4 regions of the Selenihalanaerobacter shriftii genome follow, and region 4 is predicted to be linked to each of the others. Evidence: riboswitches for the same ligand, from Rfam matches in the RefSeq annotation. Region 4 holds a riboswitch; each other region holds the start of a gene.
The links. A riboswitch is a leader RNA that binds a small molecule or an ion and turns the genes downstream of it on or off. The one in region 4 is predicted to bind cyclic di-GMP.
Positions count from the first base shown of each region.

Region 1: it holds a riboswitch for cyclic di-GMP, as region 4 does, so the genes downstream of both, B5D41_RS10295 (methyl-accepting chemotaxis protein) here and flgB (flagellar basal body rod protein FlgB) in region 4, are expected to answer to the same signal.
Region 2: it holds a riboswitch for cyclic di-GMP, as region 4 does, so the genes downstream of both, B5D41_RS01670 (hypothetical protein) here and flgB (flagellar basal body rod protein FlgB) in region 4, are expected to answer to the same signal.
Region 3: it holds a riboswitch for cyclic di-GMP, as region 4 does, so the genes downstream of both, B5D41_RS01850 (methyl-accepting chemotaxis protein) here and flgB (flagellar basal body rod protein FlgB) in region 4, are expected to answer to the same signal.

Region 1 is NZ_FUWM01000018.1:35,913-40,224, reverse strand. Features, by position in the region: gene B5D41_RS10305 (molybdopterin molybdotransferase MoeA) at 1-716, shown strand, start outside; partial or broken gene tatC (twin-arginine translocase subunit TatC) at 760-1,423, shown strand; cyclic di-GMP riboswitch class I at 1,735-1,822, shown strand; gene B5D41_RS10295 (methyl-accepting chemotaxis protein) at 1,868-3,412, shown strand; gene B5D41_RS10290 (sensor domain-containing protein) at 3,537-4,312, shown strand, end outside.
Region 2 is NZ_FUWM01000004.1:57,353-61,664, reverse strand. Features, by position in the region: gene B5D41_RS01685 (type II secretion system protein GspD) at 1-445, shown strand, start outside; gene B5D41_RS01680 (hypothetical protein) at 464-1,723, shown strand; gene B5D41_RS01675 (hypothetical protein) at 1,899-2,774, shown strand; cyclic di-GMP riboswitch class II at 2,963-3,049, shown strand; gene B5D41_RS01670 (hypothetical protein) at 3,169-3,756, shown strand; gene B5D41_RS01665 (COG1470 family protein) at 4,131-4,312, shown strand, end outside.
Region 3 is NZ_FUWM01000004.1:95,212-99,523, forward strand. Features, by position in the region: gene gatA (Asp-tRNA(Asn)/Glu-tRNA(Gln) amidotransferase subunit GatA) at 1-385, opposite strand, end outside; gene gatC (Asp-tRNA(Asn)/Glu-tRNA(Gln) amidotransferase subunit GatC) at 407-703, opposite strand; gene B5D41_RS01850 (methyl-accepting chemotaxis protein) at 950-2,902, opposite strand; cyclic di-GMP riboswitch class I at 3,004-3,091, opposite strand; gene B5D41_RS01855 (carbon-nitrogen hydrolase family protein) at 3,414-4,312, opposite strand, start outside.
Region 4 is NZ_FUWM01000010.1:74,529-78,840, forward strand. Features, by position in the region: gene codY (GTP-sensing pleiotropic transcriptional regulator CodY) at 1-139, shown strand, start outside; cyclic di-GMP riboswitch class I at 349-438, shown strand; gene flgB (flagellar basal body rod protein FlgB) at 781-1,194, shown strand; gene flgC (flagellar basal body rod protein FlgC) at 1,215-1,652, shown strand; gene fliE (flagellar hook-basal body complex protein FliE) at 1,670-1,966, shown strand; gene fliF (flagellar basal-body MS-ring/collar protein FliF) at 1,995-3,548, shown strand; gene fliG (flagellar motor switch protein FliG) at 3,571-4,312, shown strand, end outside.

The sequences.
Region 1 (4,312 bases), on a different contig from region 4:
ATGATGAAGTTACTGTCTATCGTCAGCCAGAAGTAGCAATCTTAGCAACTGGTGATGAACTGGTAGATATTAATGATGACTTAAAAGCAGGTAAGATTAGGAATAGTAACACCTATTCTATAGCAGCACAGGTTAAAACTTATGGTGGTAAGCCTAAAATTTTAGGTATCGGTAGAGATAAATTGACTAAACTGAAAGAAAAGATAAAATTAAGTTTAGAATCTGATATTTTAATTACTACTGGAGGAGTATCAGTTGGTGAATATGATCTTATACAGGATGTCTATAAAGAGTTAGGGATAGACATATTATTTAAAAAAGTAGCTATGAAGCCAGGAAAACCAGTAACATTTGGAGTTTATAACGATAAACCTGTTTTTGGGTTACCAGGCAATCCTGCGGCAGCAATGGTTGGATTTGAAATTTTTGTTAGACCGACATTACTAAAATTGATGGGGCAGCAAGATTTAAAATTTAAAAGGGTTACTGCAAAACTAAAAGAAAGTGTTGAGAAGAAAAAGGGAAGAAGACACTATCTTAGGACGATCCTTACTAGAAAGGATAATGAAAATTTTGTGAGTAAAGCAGGAACGCAAGGTTCTGGAGTGCTTCACACATTTGCTAATGCAAATAGTTTGGCAGTTGTTCCAAAGGATATAGAATATTTAGCAAAGGGAAGTGAAGTAGAAGTACTAACATTAGATAAGTGGTTTTAATTTTTAATTTAATCTAATATATTTTAAAGATGGAGGAATAATTATGTCAGATATACAGATGTCATTAGTTGAACACTTAACTGAATTAAGAAAAAAGTTGCTAATTTCTATTGGTGTTTTAGTTATCTTTTCAATAGGTAGCTATCTATTTGCAGAGCAGATAATAGATATATTAACTCATCCAGTTGGAAAAAAATTGGTCTATCTTACTCCTCCGGAAGCTTTTTTCACACAATTAAAAGTTTCTTTTTTCACAGGCTTTTTAGTAGCTCTACCAATTATTCTTTATCAATTTTGGAAGTTTATTTTACCGGGACTTAAAGGTAGCGAAAAGAAATCTTTATTGATATTAGTGCCTTTATCATATTTATTCTTTATAGGTGGAGCTGCTTTTGGATTTTTTGTAGTGATTCCTTTTGGTATTAAGTTCTTTTTAGGTTTCACATCTAATAATCTAGAAGCAATGTTTTCTTTAAGTAAGTATATTTCTTTTAGTTTTTGAGTTACCATTATTAATAACTCTATTAGTTAAATTAAATTTAATTACTTCTCAATTCTTAACTACTAATCGAAGATATGTAATAGTCAGTATTTTTGTTTTTGCTGCTATATTGACACCACCAGATATTATTTCACAAACTATGATGGCTTTACCATTAATTTTACTTTATGAGGGAAGTATTATTGTAGCTAAAATAATTGAATAAGATAAATAATAAATTTATTAAAGAATAAAGCCTGTGACTTTGATTAACATGAGGACACAGGCTGTTTTTTTATTATATTCTCTGGGATCCTTACTATTTAGAGTTCATTAGATTTGGCTGTTATTTAAATTTGATAATATAATGCTAGTGGATTACAAATACAATATTTTGTGATGATTGTCACAAAATATCCGGGACAAATATAACTTTATATTACAATTATTTTAAATTAAAAGGTATTACAGTAATAATAAGGAAATTATAATATAATAGATTAGAATCATAATTATGTACAATAAAATAGTATTTTAAATTTTAGAGGGCAAACCTGTTGAAAAGCAGGGACGCAAAGTTATGGGGCTAAATCCTTTAAAGGATTTAGCTTGCCAGACTGCATTTTAAGGCCCTTGAGGGGCCTTTTTTTATTTAAAAAGGAGGGGTAAGATGCGTTTAATTAATAAAGAAATGTTTGATATTGATGTCGAACGTACTTTGAAAAGCCGGCTATTATTGAAAACATTGATTTTTTCTGGAATATTGGGATTGATTGGTCTGTTATTACTAGGTGTCTTTACTTATAATACAGCGACAGATGGTCTTCAAAAATTATCTACTGAAAAATTAGAGACTATATCAAATGAGTTAAATTATTATTTTAATGAAGTTAATATGTCACAAGAAGAATTAATTAAGAATTTAGATGATCTTGATGCCAAGGAGAAGAAATACTTTCAAAATGGAACCGGACAGATTTATATAATAGATAAGCAAGGAAAAGTATTATATGGAAAATCCAGTGATAGCTTAAAACTTATTGATCATATTCAGGAAAATAAAACAAGCAGATTAGAATATGAGGTTAATAATAATAATATGATGGCCACTTATGAATATAATTCAGATTTAGGCTGGTATATAATAGTTGCAGATCAGATTAGTAATATGACACGGTTTAATAAAGATGTAGCTTGGACGATGATAATTACATGTCTTGTGGCTATGGCATTAATGGGGACAGGTGCTATTTTTGTAACTAATAATATTACAGGTCCTATTAATCAATTAGTAGATATTTTAAATAAGACAGAGCAGGGGGACTTGACTGCTCAAGTTAGCTTTGCTTATCGTGAAGATGAATTAGGAGTTTTAGGTACTACTTTTAATAATATGATTGATAAGCAGGGTGATATTATAAATCGAGTTAAGGTAGCAGCTCAAACAGTAAGTAGCTCTAGTGAGGATTTATCGACTACTATTGACGAATCAAATCAATATATTGGGACTACTACATCTAATATTACTGAGTTATCAGCTAGTATTGAAGAAATAGCATCAAACACTGAAATGGTTTCTTCATCAGCGGAAAGAATGAATACAACAGTTGATAATGGAAGCAAGTCTATTGAGCAAGCTGTTACTGAAATGGAGTCTATTCGCAATATGGTAGAGGAATCAGCAGGTATAATTGGGAATTTAGGTGAAAAGACAAAAGAGATTGAAAAAATTATAAATTTAATAAATAATATTGCAGAACAGACTAATTTATTAGCTTTAAATGCAACTATAGAAGCAGCTAGAGCAGGAGAACATGGTAGAGGATTTGCAGTGGTTGCAGAAGAGATTCAAAATTTGGCTGAAGAAACTTCTAATGCTACTAAAGATATAGCCCAATTAATTAGTGAAACACAAAAGGGTTCTGCGGAAGCAATAACAGCAATTGAAGAAGGAACGAAGGAAGTTGCAGTTGGAGAAGAAGTAATTACTAAAGCAGGTAATGCTTTTGAGGAGATAAATGAAGCCATAAGCGAAACAAGCTTTCAAATTAGAGATGCTAGTGCTGCGGCTCAACAAATGGCTGTTGGTGCTGATCAAGTAGTTGATTCTACTGAAAACATTGCTGATATGTCTGAAGAAATGAAAGAGACTTCTGAATCATTAGCTGAGGAAGCTACTGATTTAAAAGGGTTAGTTGATCAATTTAAAGTATAAGTTTTTTAGAAAATTCAAAACTTCTGTGATCAAAAAAAGTATATATTGTATTAATTTAGGATAAAAATGAGGAATTGTATTCTGGGTTAGAAGATTTGATTTTAGAAAGGAGATACTTGAAGATATGAAGTATAAAGAATATAAACGAAGTATAATTAGTGCAGTAATTACTTTCATTTTAATAATAGGCTTTAATGTTGTTCATTATTTTATTGCTGAAGAAGTTGAATTGATGGAAATATTACTTGAAATAGGTTTTGGTGTTGTATTAGGTGTAATAATTTGGTGGGGTAGTCTGCAATATGATAAGTTCAAATTATCTTCTCAACGATTAAAAGATTATCAAAAACAGTTAGAACATATTCTTAATAATGTAGAAGCAATTATTTGGTCTATTGATTTAAAAGAAGATAAAGTCTTTATTTCCGAAGATTGTAAGGATAAATGTGGTCTTACATATCGTGCTTTTATAGATGCATCAGATTTTTGGAAAAAAATTATTCATCCTGATGATTTAGAATTAATTAATAAACAAAGTGATGAATTATTGTCAGGAGAAACAATTAATGTTGAACATCGCATAAAGGATTCTAATAGAGAAGTTCATTGGGTTAAGACTAGCATAACACCTAGTTTAGATTCAAATAATGAAATGTATAAACTTGATGGTATTATGGTAGATATAACGAAACGAAAGCAAATGGAAGAAAAGATTACCCATATGGCTTATCATGATTCATTAACTAACTTACCTAACCGGAACTTGTTAAATGAAGAACTTAATAAATTATTAAAAGAAGCTAAAAATAATCAGGAAAAATTAGCCATTATATTTCTTGATTTAGATCGTTTTAAATTAGTTAATGATACGATTGGACATGATGCTGGAGATCTAGTATT
Region 2 (4,312 bases), on a different contig from region 4:
TAAAGCAAACCCTCGAGTCTTAGTAGCTGATGGAGAGACTGCAGAATTATTTGTAGGAGACCAAGAAACACTCTTAATTACTCCAGAGGATGATGATATTACATCTCGAACTGAAGAGATCGAAGTAGGAGTTAAATTAAGGGCAACTGCTGATATTATAGGAGAAGACAAGATAGTACTTAATATTACTCCACAGATTAGTCATTTTGTGAATGAGGTTCGGCCAGATATTCTTGTTAAGAAGAACTCTGTTTCTACTACTCTTAGGCTTAAAAGTGGACAGACAGCTGTTGTAGCCGGTATGACTATGCAGAACGATTATTCACAAGATAAAAAAGTGCCAGTATTAGGAGATGTACCGCTTGTAAGGTGGTTCTTTAAGAATAAGAAAGAGCGCAAGACTGATAGAGAATTATTAGTATTTGTAACTCCTGTGATTAAGTAGGAGAGGGAGGAATTTAGTTTGCGAAAATTTCTAATCGTCATTGTACTTATTTCAAGTTTGTTTATGGCTAATTTGAATGTTGAAGCTCTTGAAGACTTACGCTCACCGATTAAAGCTAATTCTGCAAAGGAACCACTTATTGAATATACTCTTAATTTTATAGAATTAGATTCTAAAGTGTTAAATAATATTGAAGCTAGTCTTAAAACGACTGATTCAGATAAAACTAAAGATCAAGAATGGAAGATTATGACCAGTGATACTGTTTTAAAAGCAGTAAAGGATAACTCTGCTGTTGAGATTACAGGAGGATTAGATATAGAAAGAGCAAAGGTAAGATATAATTCAAGCTTAACAACACTAGGTAAGAATCCAGTAGCTGTGAGGTTAAAAGAAAAAATAATTAAGGCTGATGAAGAGAATGATTATGAACAGGAAAATGTATTTCTTGAAATTAAATTAAAGCCAAATAGAATTAGACTGAATGATTATCAGGTGCTTACTGAAGGAACGCTAAAGTATAAAGGTAAATCAGGAGTAATAATCGAAGAAGAGTTTAATAATTGGATAGGAGAATCTGCAAAAGCTCCTGTAGCTATTTTGGCGAATGAAATACAGAGTGACACAACTAAACATAAGGAGTATTTCGCTGTTTATGTAACTACTAAGGTCATATCGCAAAAAGATTTATCAAAGAAATCTCCTTTGCTTTCTATGGGGAATATTAAAGGAATGAATAAATTATTCTCTAGAGAGACTAAAGTTAATAAACCATATAAAAGAATGGGAGTTTATTTTAGCGATCAAGGAGGAAGATTAAAGTATAAAGAATGGATGCCAAATGGTAATCTTGCCTGTGCAGATCTTAATTATTATGATGGTGAATTTAGATATAAAGCCGGGATAGATTTTTCTATGAATCAGAGTGGATTATTCTTAGCTAGTCATATAAAGAATAAAGGGATTGGGGAATCAGATCCTCATTTATATTTAGGAATTGCTGATCAAGTAACTTGGAAGAATAATATTGATTTTAAAGTACATTATTTACCTATTATATATAGTAAATCTAACATAGAGACATCTCTTTCATACATAGAAACGGTGGTAAAGCTTAGACAACCAAGCTGGAATATTTGGTATAAAAACATCAATATGGAGAGTAATAAATCAGCTGAAGCTAGCATAACATATAGAGTGTCTTCAAACTTAGATATGCAGATACTGTGGGAAGAAATAGAAGAAGACGAAAGAATTTATTTAGGATTTATTTTCTAATTGCATTGAATTAATTAACACTATATGCTATAATTGTAAATATAATACAATTGTGCAGTGAATCACAAATTTATAATCCACATTATAAATGATTAGATAGTGGTATAACTAAAATTAATGGAAGTATTTAGTTAAAGAACAAAATAATTTTAATAAGTAAGTGGGGAATAACATAATGTTAATAGGGATATTAATGAATTCTGTATTTAAAAAAGATAAAGTAAAATTGCTTTTGATACTATTCTTTTTGGGAATGTATATCCTTTGCACATCACCAGTTAATGCAGCAGCAGATATTAGAGTTACTTCTCAACAGATCAGATTTGATGTTAAGACTAAGCCGACTGCTGATATCAGTGCTAATCATAAGATAAGATTTGAAAGAAGGAAGGAGAGAAAATTTGATTCAAAATCAATATATTATATCGTTAATGAGCTCCAAGACAATAGGGGAAATTCAATTTCGCCTAAATATTTGCGTGCCAAAATGTCAGGATGGTCTGATTATCATGCCTTAGATAACTTTATTAAATTCTTAGATGATGATGACTTAAAGTCAACAGTTAAATTCAAGTTAGCTAAGGAAGCCTGGTGGAAGGTACCGAGTGGGACCTATAAAGGATGGCTAGAATCAGGAAAGTCACCGGCAATTAGAGTCATAGTACATATAAGGTCTTATACAAATGTGAGTGTATATCCAGATAATGTTGAAATTAATGCTACTAGCGGGCCTGGAATCTATAAACCAGAGGAGAAGGCAAGGCTAAAAGTTGAAGCAAATCATCATAATTGGCTTCTTAATATAAATACTGAACCTTTAATTTATCAAGGTGATAGTGATGATGAGGCCAAGATTTTGCCTAAAAATATTCTGTTAGCATTAGGAGATTCAGAATATTCTTATAATAAAATGGACGAAAAAATGATAATTAATGGTAGCAATTACAGACGAGGGATTAATACAGATATTTCTTTGAAGGTAAAAGTAGGTTGGAAGCATACTGCTGGTACATATAAAGGGAAGATCAATTTTACACTGACAAATAGATAATTATATTTAAAATTTTTGATATTAAAAGTTTAATAGGTTTTCGTAATTAGTAAGGAGTCTTTATTCTCAATAATTACGAGGTAATATTAATTAGGAGGTGATATTTGCTTAAAGGGGAGTAGTAAAGGGACTGTTTTAATATCAGGTCGTGTTGGTAAGGACATAAAATATAAGAACGTATAAACTTCTTACTCATTGGAAGCTAAGACTTGTCATTCCTTAACTGGTCATCAATGGAGTGATAGTGAGCTAGTGATGAAACCGGCCAAGAGTAAAACGAGCGATCGAGGAGGCGAAGAAGTGTTATCCTTTAACTGGTCACCAATAGGGTAGCAGGGAGCCAATGGTGAACCCGGCCGCGAGTAATTTATAACCAATGAGGAGGAGAAAATTAATGAAAAAATTAATGATTTTCGGATTAGCGATGATGTTGGTATTTGGTATGAGTGTGGTTTCTATGGCGGCTGAACAGTTAGATAAAAGTGTACTTGGAGTTGACTTAACAGTTGAGGAATATGCAGAGATTGGTTTTGATGAGGCTAGTTATAATTTTACTTTTTTAGCTCCGAATGTAGATAATAATGGTGATGGACCAAGTCATTTCTTTCCGTTTAATGTTAAGTCTAATACTCCTGTAACTATAACTGCAACAGAAGGGTTGACTTCGTTACTTCAAGGAATGGTTCCTGAAGGTAAAGTATGGACTGGTGGCGATAGAGGAGATACTATAGTCTCACCATATATGACATTTGCTGATGAGAATCAAAACTTTCAAAATGGAAATGACTCTTTTGTAAAGTCTGGAGCAAATGATGGTGATGGTTGGACTAGTAAATTAAATTCTGATGCAGGTAACAATAATTATACTCTTTATTTAGGTGCTCAATGGTTCACAGATAAAGACTGGTGGGAATTAGAGGCAACAGATGGTGACAAAGAATTTAATCTTCAATTGACAGTAGCAGCTCCACAAACTTTATAAATATTAGATATATTAAGAAGGCGAGACTAAAATCTCGCCTTTCTTTTAATATAAATGATATTATCAGCAAGTGAATAAATTAAAATTCAAATAAGATATAATTTAACTAATGACATTATTAGCTTTTAAGTTTAATGTAAAGGTTTACATTTAGCATTAGTATTTAAATTAATAGCTGAATAGTTAGTAATAATATTAATTTGTATTATTAATAAAATATATGACAATATTTTAACTAACAATTTATGTAAGTTTTTAAGATTATAATGAATAATAATTAACTCAAACAAAATTTTATTTATAGCTTTATATGATAAGTAAATAACATAATAGAGTTAAGATAATTATAGGCTATAAGGTAGGGGGAGATAATTATGGATATTAGTTCAGTTTATATGAAATTGAAAGAAAAATCAGAGCATGTTTTAATGCTAAAAATAATAATTATAATTATTACTATTTTAATATTTACTCAAAATGGCTTAGCTGTTGGTGTAAAACCTTTAGTAATTGATTTGAGTATGCAACCTGGTGATATTAAAGAATTCACCTTAAA
Region 3 (4,312 bases), on a different contig from region 4:
TAGCAAATTCATCTAAATTCGTCTTGCCAATCATAATAGTATCAGCATTATCTAATTTTTCAACTACTGTTGCATTATAAGGCGGCTTAAAGTTATGTAAGATATTTGAAGAACAAGTAGTCTTTATTCCTTCAGTACACATATTATCTTTAATAGCTACTGGTATTCCTGCTAAAGGACTTATTTCTTCACCATTAGCAAGCATTTCATCTACCTTTTTAGCTTTGTCCAATGCTACTTCTTTAGTTAAAGTCATATAAGCTTGTACATCATCTTCTATTTCTTCAATTCGTTCATAAATAGCTTCTACTACCTCTTGTGCGCTTGCTTCACCAGCTTTTAACTTCTCATGCAATTCATGAGCAGTTAATTCATAAAATTTCATTCCAGTCCCTCCTTAACCGATTTACTCTCCAGTTTCTATAACCTTAGGTACTTTAAATGACCCATCTTTCTTTTCTGGAGCATTCTCTAAAGCAATATCCCGATCTAATGACTCTTCTACAACATCTTCTCTAAAAACATTCTTAATCGGCAAAGCATGAGCTGTTGGTTCAACACCTTCAGTATCCAACTCATTTAGCTTGTCCGCATAATCTAAAATATCATTTAATTGATCTGTCATTTTTTCTTCTTCTTCTGTTGATAATTCTAACCTAGCTAACATAGCTACCTTCTCTACTGTAGCCTGGTCAATCTTCATTAACTTCACCACCCTTTCATATATACATCTAGATACCTTTTATCATTATAACATAGCCTGGGAATTGAAGCAACAATCTCTAATAATGGTTAATATAAAGTTAGTATATACAGTTATAAAGGAAATAATTACAAATAAAATGGTCAACATACCCTAATCTCACAAGATATATTGACCATCTAATTATATATTATTGGCTTATTGAGTAATTTATCTTCATATAATAAGTTTAAAGAAGTAATATTATTATATATTGGTTACTTTATCGTCTATATTATCTACTAAATCTTCACTGTCTTTAGCAATCTGTTCTAACATATCCTGTAAATGTGATACTGATTCTGCTACTTCTTCAAACTTAGAATTTATCTCTTCAGTAGAAGCCCAAATTTCTTCAGTAGAAGCACTTGTTTCCTCTGTCTTACTGGCTTGGTCTTCACTTGTTTCAATTACATCATCCATATTTTCAGTAATTAAGTTTGAAGCTTCAGAGATTGAATCAAAAATATCAACAATACTATTCTCATCAGATTCTTCAGTACCTATAGTAATTTCACGCATATTATGTGTAGCACCTTTTACTCCATTAATTATATCTTGGATTTTTTGCGTTGAGGTCGCACTCCTTTCAGCTAACTCTCTAATTTCATCAGCCACTACTGCAAAACCTCTACCTTGTTCTCCAGCCCGTGCTGCCTCAATTGCAGCATTTAAAGCTAATAGATTCGTCTGCTCAGTAATCTCCATAATTGTATTGGAAATTTCGCCAATCTGTTCAACTTTATTTTCTAAATTCTTCATGGATTCAATCGCATCATCTAAAATCCTATTACCATATTCAATCTTTTGATCTGTATTCTTAATTTCAGAAAATGTTTTTTCTCCTGCTGAATATATATCATGGGAACGATCAGATAATTCTTCAATAGTAGTAGAAACCTCTCCAATGACTTTACTGACCTCACCTATTGAATCTCTAGATTGATTAGTATTCTGATTAACTTGCGTCACACTCGCAGTTGCTTCTTGTAAGACTGTCTCTAAATGTTCAGCATTTTCATAAATATCTTTGATGATTTGACGAATAGTACTCAACATATAATTATAAGACTCACCTAATTCACCTATCTCATCTTCACTGTCAATTTCAATCTTCTGTGAGAAGTCTCCAGCTGCTACTGTCTGGCTAACTTCTACTAAATCTAGAATTGGTCCTGTAATTCTCTTAGCAAAGAAATTAATAATTAAACCAGCAATCAATAATAAGATGATACTAATCATAATCACCCTATTTCTAGATTCATTCATAGCTGCTGCAGTTTCATTGAAATCAAGACCTATCCTTAAAGCCATTCCATTATACGGAACTATTATTTCATAAATGTAATCATTCTTTAATTCCAATAACTGAGTCTTATATTCTCCATTTTTAATTACTTGCCCTAGCATACCTTGATTCTTTTTAACATAATTCTTTAATTCTGCCTTGAATTTTTTATAATTACTGCTACTCTCCGTTATTTGTAAGTTCTTATCTATAATTGTTATGTAAGAGATTGCTTCTTGGCTACTGACTTGGTCTATAATCTTTTGTAAACCTATTTTCTCATTCAGAGTAGTTAAAACACTAGCATCCATCCCTACTTGAACTATACCTGGTTTATCTAATCTACCGACTCCAACAAACTTAAATAAAGTATTATCTACATCACGAACCATAGCTTTTTGAGCTACCACTTTATCTGGATTATCTAATATCGCTCTAAATGGATAAGCTTGTGCCTCTGGATCATCTGGAAAAGTAAACCCTAATCCGTCTGTAAAATTAGTTAAAGTTACTGTTCCATTGCCATCAGTAATCCAAAATTCATCAATCCCAGTCTCTTTAGATAATTTAATTAGATCTTGATTATTAATATCACCTGCTGCTACTAAATTAGCTAATAATTTAGCTTCAGCTATCATATCTTGTTCTAATACATTTTCAGCTTGTTTATAAGCAGTTTCAGCATTCATACTACTAGTCTTAATTATATCTGCTAATACTTCACCTTGCCTTCTAAAATTAGCCATCGTTTCTGTATGGTTTTTATAAATAAGATAGCCAGAAATAGTTGTTACTACTAAGACTAAAATCACCATCATTAAAGCTACTAATTTAAATCTTAAATTAGAACGTAACTTCTCAACTAAATTCATACTTATTATCTCTCCTTACTTGATAAATAAAATTAATAAAACCCTACCCTCAATTAATAAAAGAGGGATAGGGTTAATCCACTTATAAACCTATCATCCCCTCCGGCAGTCTGACAATCATAGCATATATTATACCGTAGATTCAAGACTTTGCGACCTTACCTTTCGATAAGCGTGCTATTTTACCAGGGATATTTTAATTTATGTAAATTATATTTACTACTCATATGTAGTATTATTATACATATAGTCTAATTTTGTAGTAATTTGCCTTGTAATCTTAATTATATCAGTTGTCTCAAATACTGTCAAGGTAACATAAATTATCTTGATTAAATTATAATCCATTATATATAATAAAAAGAGGTAGCAATTAATCATTTTGTAATTTATTAATAAAGTTGCAAGGGGAAACTACAAAAAAGGGGGAGTTGCTACCTCTTTAAATTTATCATCTATTAAATTAATTTTAAGGGGTTAAAATTATTAATCAATGGTTATTTATTTCTACTTACTTATTTTCTGTTTTCTTATAAGGGATTCGTTTAGACGGTTCGAACTGACTTTTTGCCTCTTTTAAAATTTCTTCATACATACCAATGTTTCTATCTTCTAAATGATCAAAGATCATAGGGGATTTAGTACCGAAACTTACATTCTTAATAGGATCATTATCTAATTCGACAGCAATAATTTCTTCAACGCCTCGGGCTTGAGCTAATTTCTGTGCGATTGGACTTACAATCATACTATGACCAAAGTTATAATTATTACCAGCGTCAGGTCCGACAGCATTTACACCAATCATATATACATGATTGTCATATGCTCTAGCTTTATTTGTCATTTCCCAAATATCAAAGCTTCTTAATAAGGCTGATGGTCTAAGAATTACTTCTGCTCCTCTAACAGCTAACAATCTACTTAATTCTGGGAAATCACCATCATAACAAAGGATCATTCCAATCTTACCTAATTCAGTATCATATACTTTTGCCTCTCCACCCGGAGTAGCCCAGCCGCCTCCAGCTAATCTTTCTGTAGGGAAAGGATGAGTCTTACGATAAACTCCTACTACTTCGCCATCAGGTCCAATTAGAGCTGACGAATTATAAACAACACCTGGTTCTTCACCACATTCATAAGTTGGTAAAACAACATAAACTCCATGTTTTTTAGCAGCTTCTGCTACTGGATCAGTTACTTTACCTGGAATAGGACTTACTAATTCATATAACTCATCAGCTGACATAGCAGGATCAAATCCTGTAGTTATACTCTCAGGAAAAACGATCAATTCAGCTTCATATTCATCTACAGCTTTATCTATCCATTTAACAACCTTATTTAAATTAGCTTCTACATCATTAGGTTTAACAGCGATTTGTACACCTGCTGCTACAAAATTTT
Region 4 (4,312 bases):
TCGTTCAGTAATCGTTAATGCATTACGCAAATTTGAAAGTGCTGGAGTAATCGAATCACGTTCATTAGGGATGAAAGGTACATATATTAAAATATTAAATGAGAGGCTATTAGAAGAATTAGAAAAATTAAAGACTTAAAAAATTAAACCTTTAGAAACTAACCCACAAAAATGTTTTTGTGGGTTAGTTTTTTTAGTTTTATTAATTATATATTATATAAATATAAAAAGTTTTATTTTTTAAGTCTTTTTTACAAATTACTCAAAAAAAATAAAGGAGAACAACTAATAATTAACGAATATTTAAAATAGGTAAAGAAAATTCAAAAACTGAATATTTATGTCATCTCTCGATAAAGGCAAACTTGTCGAAAGGCAGGGACGCAAAGCTACTAGGTCTATGGTATACAAGTATACTATGATTGCTAGGCTACCTACTAAACAATTAATTATAGCAGATATTTGTCAATATAATCAACTCCAGTTCCTTTATGATTTTGAGGGATTAGGAGTTTTTTTGCTTAATAAGGTAAATTACTCAAGTAAGGCAGGAAAACATGCTGATTTTGTCGAATAAAGGTTAAGGCTGGAAATAGGATTATATGGTTTATTTTATGTTTTTTTATGATTTAAGGAGGAGTTAGAGGATAATAGACAGAAATATAAAAAGTGATAACCAAATGGGAATAAAATTATAATAAAATAGAATATTAATGATTCAGTTAAGTATTGAAAATAAAACTAATATTATTGATAAAAAGTAAAGGAGGTAAATTTATAGTGGCCTTTTTAGGTGATCAGACTACATCAATATTAAGTAGTGCTCTAGATGGATTAAGTCTAAGAAAGCAAGCAATTTCTAATAATATTGCAAATGTAGATACCCCTAATTACAAACGTAAGGATGTAAATTTCGAATCCCAATTACAACAAGCTAGATATAATTATAAAAGACAGAGTATTAATTTAAGTAGAACAGATAATGAACACTTCTCTATAAATGGTAAACATCAAGCTTTTGCACCAAAAATTAGATCTGACAATAATACTAGTATGAGAAATGATAAGAATAATGTTGATATAGATTATGAGATGACAGCTTTAGCTAAAAACACATTAAAATATCAATCTGTTACTAAATTGTTATCAACTAAATTTAAGAAAGTTGGTAATGTAATTAATAGGATAAAATAAGATTAAGGAGGATTTAATATATGGGGTTATTTGGTGGGATGAACATTAGTGCTTCAGGAATGACAGCTCAACGGTTAAGAATGGATTTAATTTCTAATAATATCGCTAATATAAATACAACTAGGACTGAAGATGGTGGGCCTTATAAGAAAAAATCGCCAGTTTTCAAAGCTAAAGGTCAAGCTAAATTTAGTTTACCTGATGTTGCTTCTAATAAGGGACAAATGGGACAAGGTGTAGAAGTAACCTCTATTAAAGAGAGTAATAAGCCACCGAGATTAGTCTATAATCCTAATCATCCTGATGCTAATCAAGAAGGATATGTTAAGATGCCTAATATAGATATAGCTTCTGAAATGGTTAATATGATTTCAGCTAGTAGAGCGTATGAAGCAAATGTTACAGCTTTAAATGCTTCTAAGAAGATGTTTAAAAGTGCTTTAAAGATTGAAGGATAAAGGAGGATGTTTAATAGATGAAAATAGATACTCTACAGTTAAATAAGTTAGCTCAAAGTTATAAAACTGACAGTGTTAGTGAAGGAAAGAGCAAGGAATCATTTAAGGATTTGCTTAGCAATTCATTACATAAAGTTAATAATTTACAGAAAGATGCAGATTTGATGGCTGAAAAATTAGCAGTAGGAGAAGCCGATAATATTCATGAAGTGATGATTGCTTCTACAAAGGCTAAACTTTCTTTGGATTTAACATTAGAGGTAAGAAATAAAGTTGTAGAAGCATATAAAGATATAATGAGAATGCAGATCTGATATTTTGTTGGGAAATTGAGGTGTGAATATGATTGAAAATTTAATGCAAATTAGAGAGCAAGGAGAAAAATTGTGGGAAAGTTTAGACACTAAAGCTAGGATAATAATTATTTCTTCAGCAGTAGTGTCAATAATTGCTCTATTATTGCTTACTAATTGGGCTAGTCAACCTAATTATGTTACTTTATTTAATAATTTAACAGTTAAGGATGCTAGTGCAATTACTAATCAATTAAAAGAAAAACAGATTGATTATAAGTTAGCTAATGATGGTACTAGGATTCTAGTGCCTGCTAAAGACGTTCATCAAGTTAGACTAAATTTAGCTAGTGAAGGTTTGCCTAAGGGAGGAACAGTAGGGTTTGAATTATTTGATAAAACTCGCATAGGCAGTACTGATTTTGAGCAACAAGTTAATTTTTATCGAGCACTTTCTGGAGAATTAACTAGAACTATTATGCAGTTGCAAGATGTTGAGTTTGCTAAAGTCCAAATTAGTGCTCCAAGAGAGAGCTTATATGTCGATAAAGCAAAAGTGGCTAAGGCGTCTGTATTACTTAAAATAAAGCCATATGCAGATTTAGGTTTAAAACAGGTGAAAGCGATTACTAATTTAGTTGCTAGTAGTGTAGAAGGGTTGTCAGCAAAGAATGTAACTGTAGTAGATACTAAAGGGAATCTATTAACTGCTAAACTTAATAAAAAGGACAACCTAGGAACTACAGAATTTAACCCAAAACAGTTAGAGGTTGAAGAGGAATTTGAGAATGATTTACAGATGACTTTAAATACCATGTTATCTAGGGTATTAGGGCCTGATAATGTAGTTGTGAGGGTTAATGCTAAACTTAATTTTGATCAAAGAAAGATTCAGAGTGAAATTTATGAACCTATTACTGATGATGAAGGAATTGTGAGGAGTGAGCAATCTAAGAAAGTTAATTATCAGTCTAATGGTGAATCTCCTCAGGGAATACCTGGTACAGAGTCAAATATTCCTCAATATCAATCCAGTGAAGATCAAGCATCAAATTATAGTCAGAAAGAAGTTACTACTAATTATGAAATTAATAAGAAAGTAGAAAATTATATCCAAGCTGCTGGAGATGTAGAAAAAGTTTCGGTAGCAGTTATGGTTAATAAAGATTTATCATCGAATGAAAAAGACTCAATTCGACAATCTGTAGCAGCAACAGTCGGATACGATCAATCACGTGGTGACCAGATTACCATTAGTAGCTTTAAATTTGATAAAAGTTTAGAAAAAGAGATAAATTCAAAAATGGCGTCTGAGAAAGCAGCTAGACAGAAGAAATGGATAATAGCAGGAATTATAACTTTATTAATAATTATTATTGGTGGTTTAATCATACGTAGAATTATGAGTGATTCTGAATCTGTTGAAGAACCGGGCTTAGACGTAGTAGTTGATGATGACACAGGAGAAGCAGCAGCAACTAAAGAGGAATTATCTCCAGAAGAAGAGATGAGAAAAGAAATGAAAGATGAAGTGTCTCAGTTAATTAGGAATCAGCCTGAAGAAGTAGCTAGGTTATTAAAGACATGGTTAACTGAGGATTGATCTAAAAGGGAGGGAATTGGCCTTGGCACAGGTTAATAAATTATCTGGGAAGAAGAAAGCGGCAGTTTTATTAGTTTCAATGGGGCCTGATCTTTCCGCAGAAGTAATGAAACATTTAGATGAGGAAGATATTGAAGAATTAACTTTAGAAATTGCTAATTTAAATAAAGTTTCCTCTGATGTTAAAGATGATATCTTAGATGAATTCCATCAAATGTGTGTAGCATATGATTATTTAAATCAAGGTGGAATTGGTTATGCCAAAGAAGTATTAGAAAAAGCTTTAGGGAAACAACAAGCAGATAGTGTAATTAATCGTTTAACTGCATCCTTACAGGTGAGACCTTTTGATCAGTTGCGGAAAACAGATCCAGCTCAGCTTTTAAATTTTATTCAGAATGAGCATCCACAAACTATTGCTTTAATTATGGCTTATCTTAATCCTGAACAAGCATCTAGTATTCTTTCAGCACTTTCACCAGAACAACAAAGCGAAGTAGCTAAAAGAATTGCTATTATGGACCGTACATCTCCAGAAGTAATTAAGGAGGTTGAAAAAGTCTTAGAACAGAAATTAGCTTCATTAATGACTAATGAATATTCTTCTGCTGGAGGATTAGATTCAATAGTTGATATCTTGAATTTAGTAGATCGTGGAACTGAGAAGACTATTCTAGAGGACTTAGATGAAGATGATCCAGAATTAGCCGAAGATATTAAGCAGCGAATGTTTGTATTTGAAGATATAGTTTTACTTACAGATC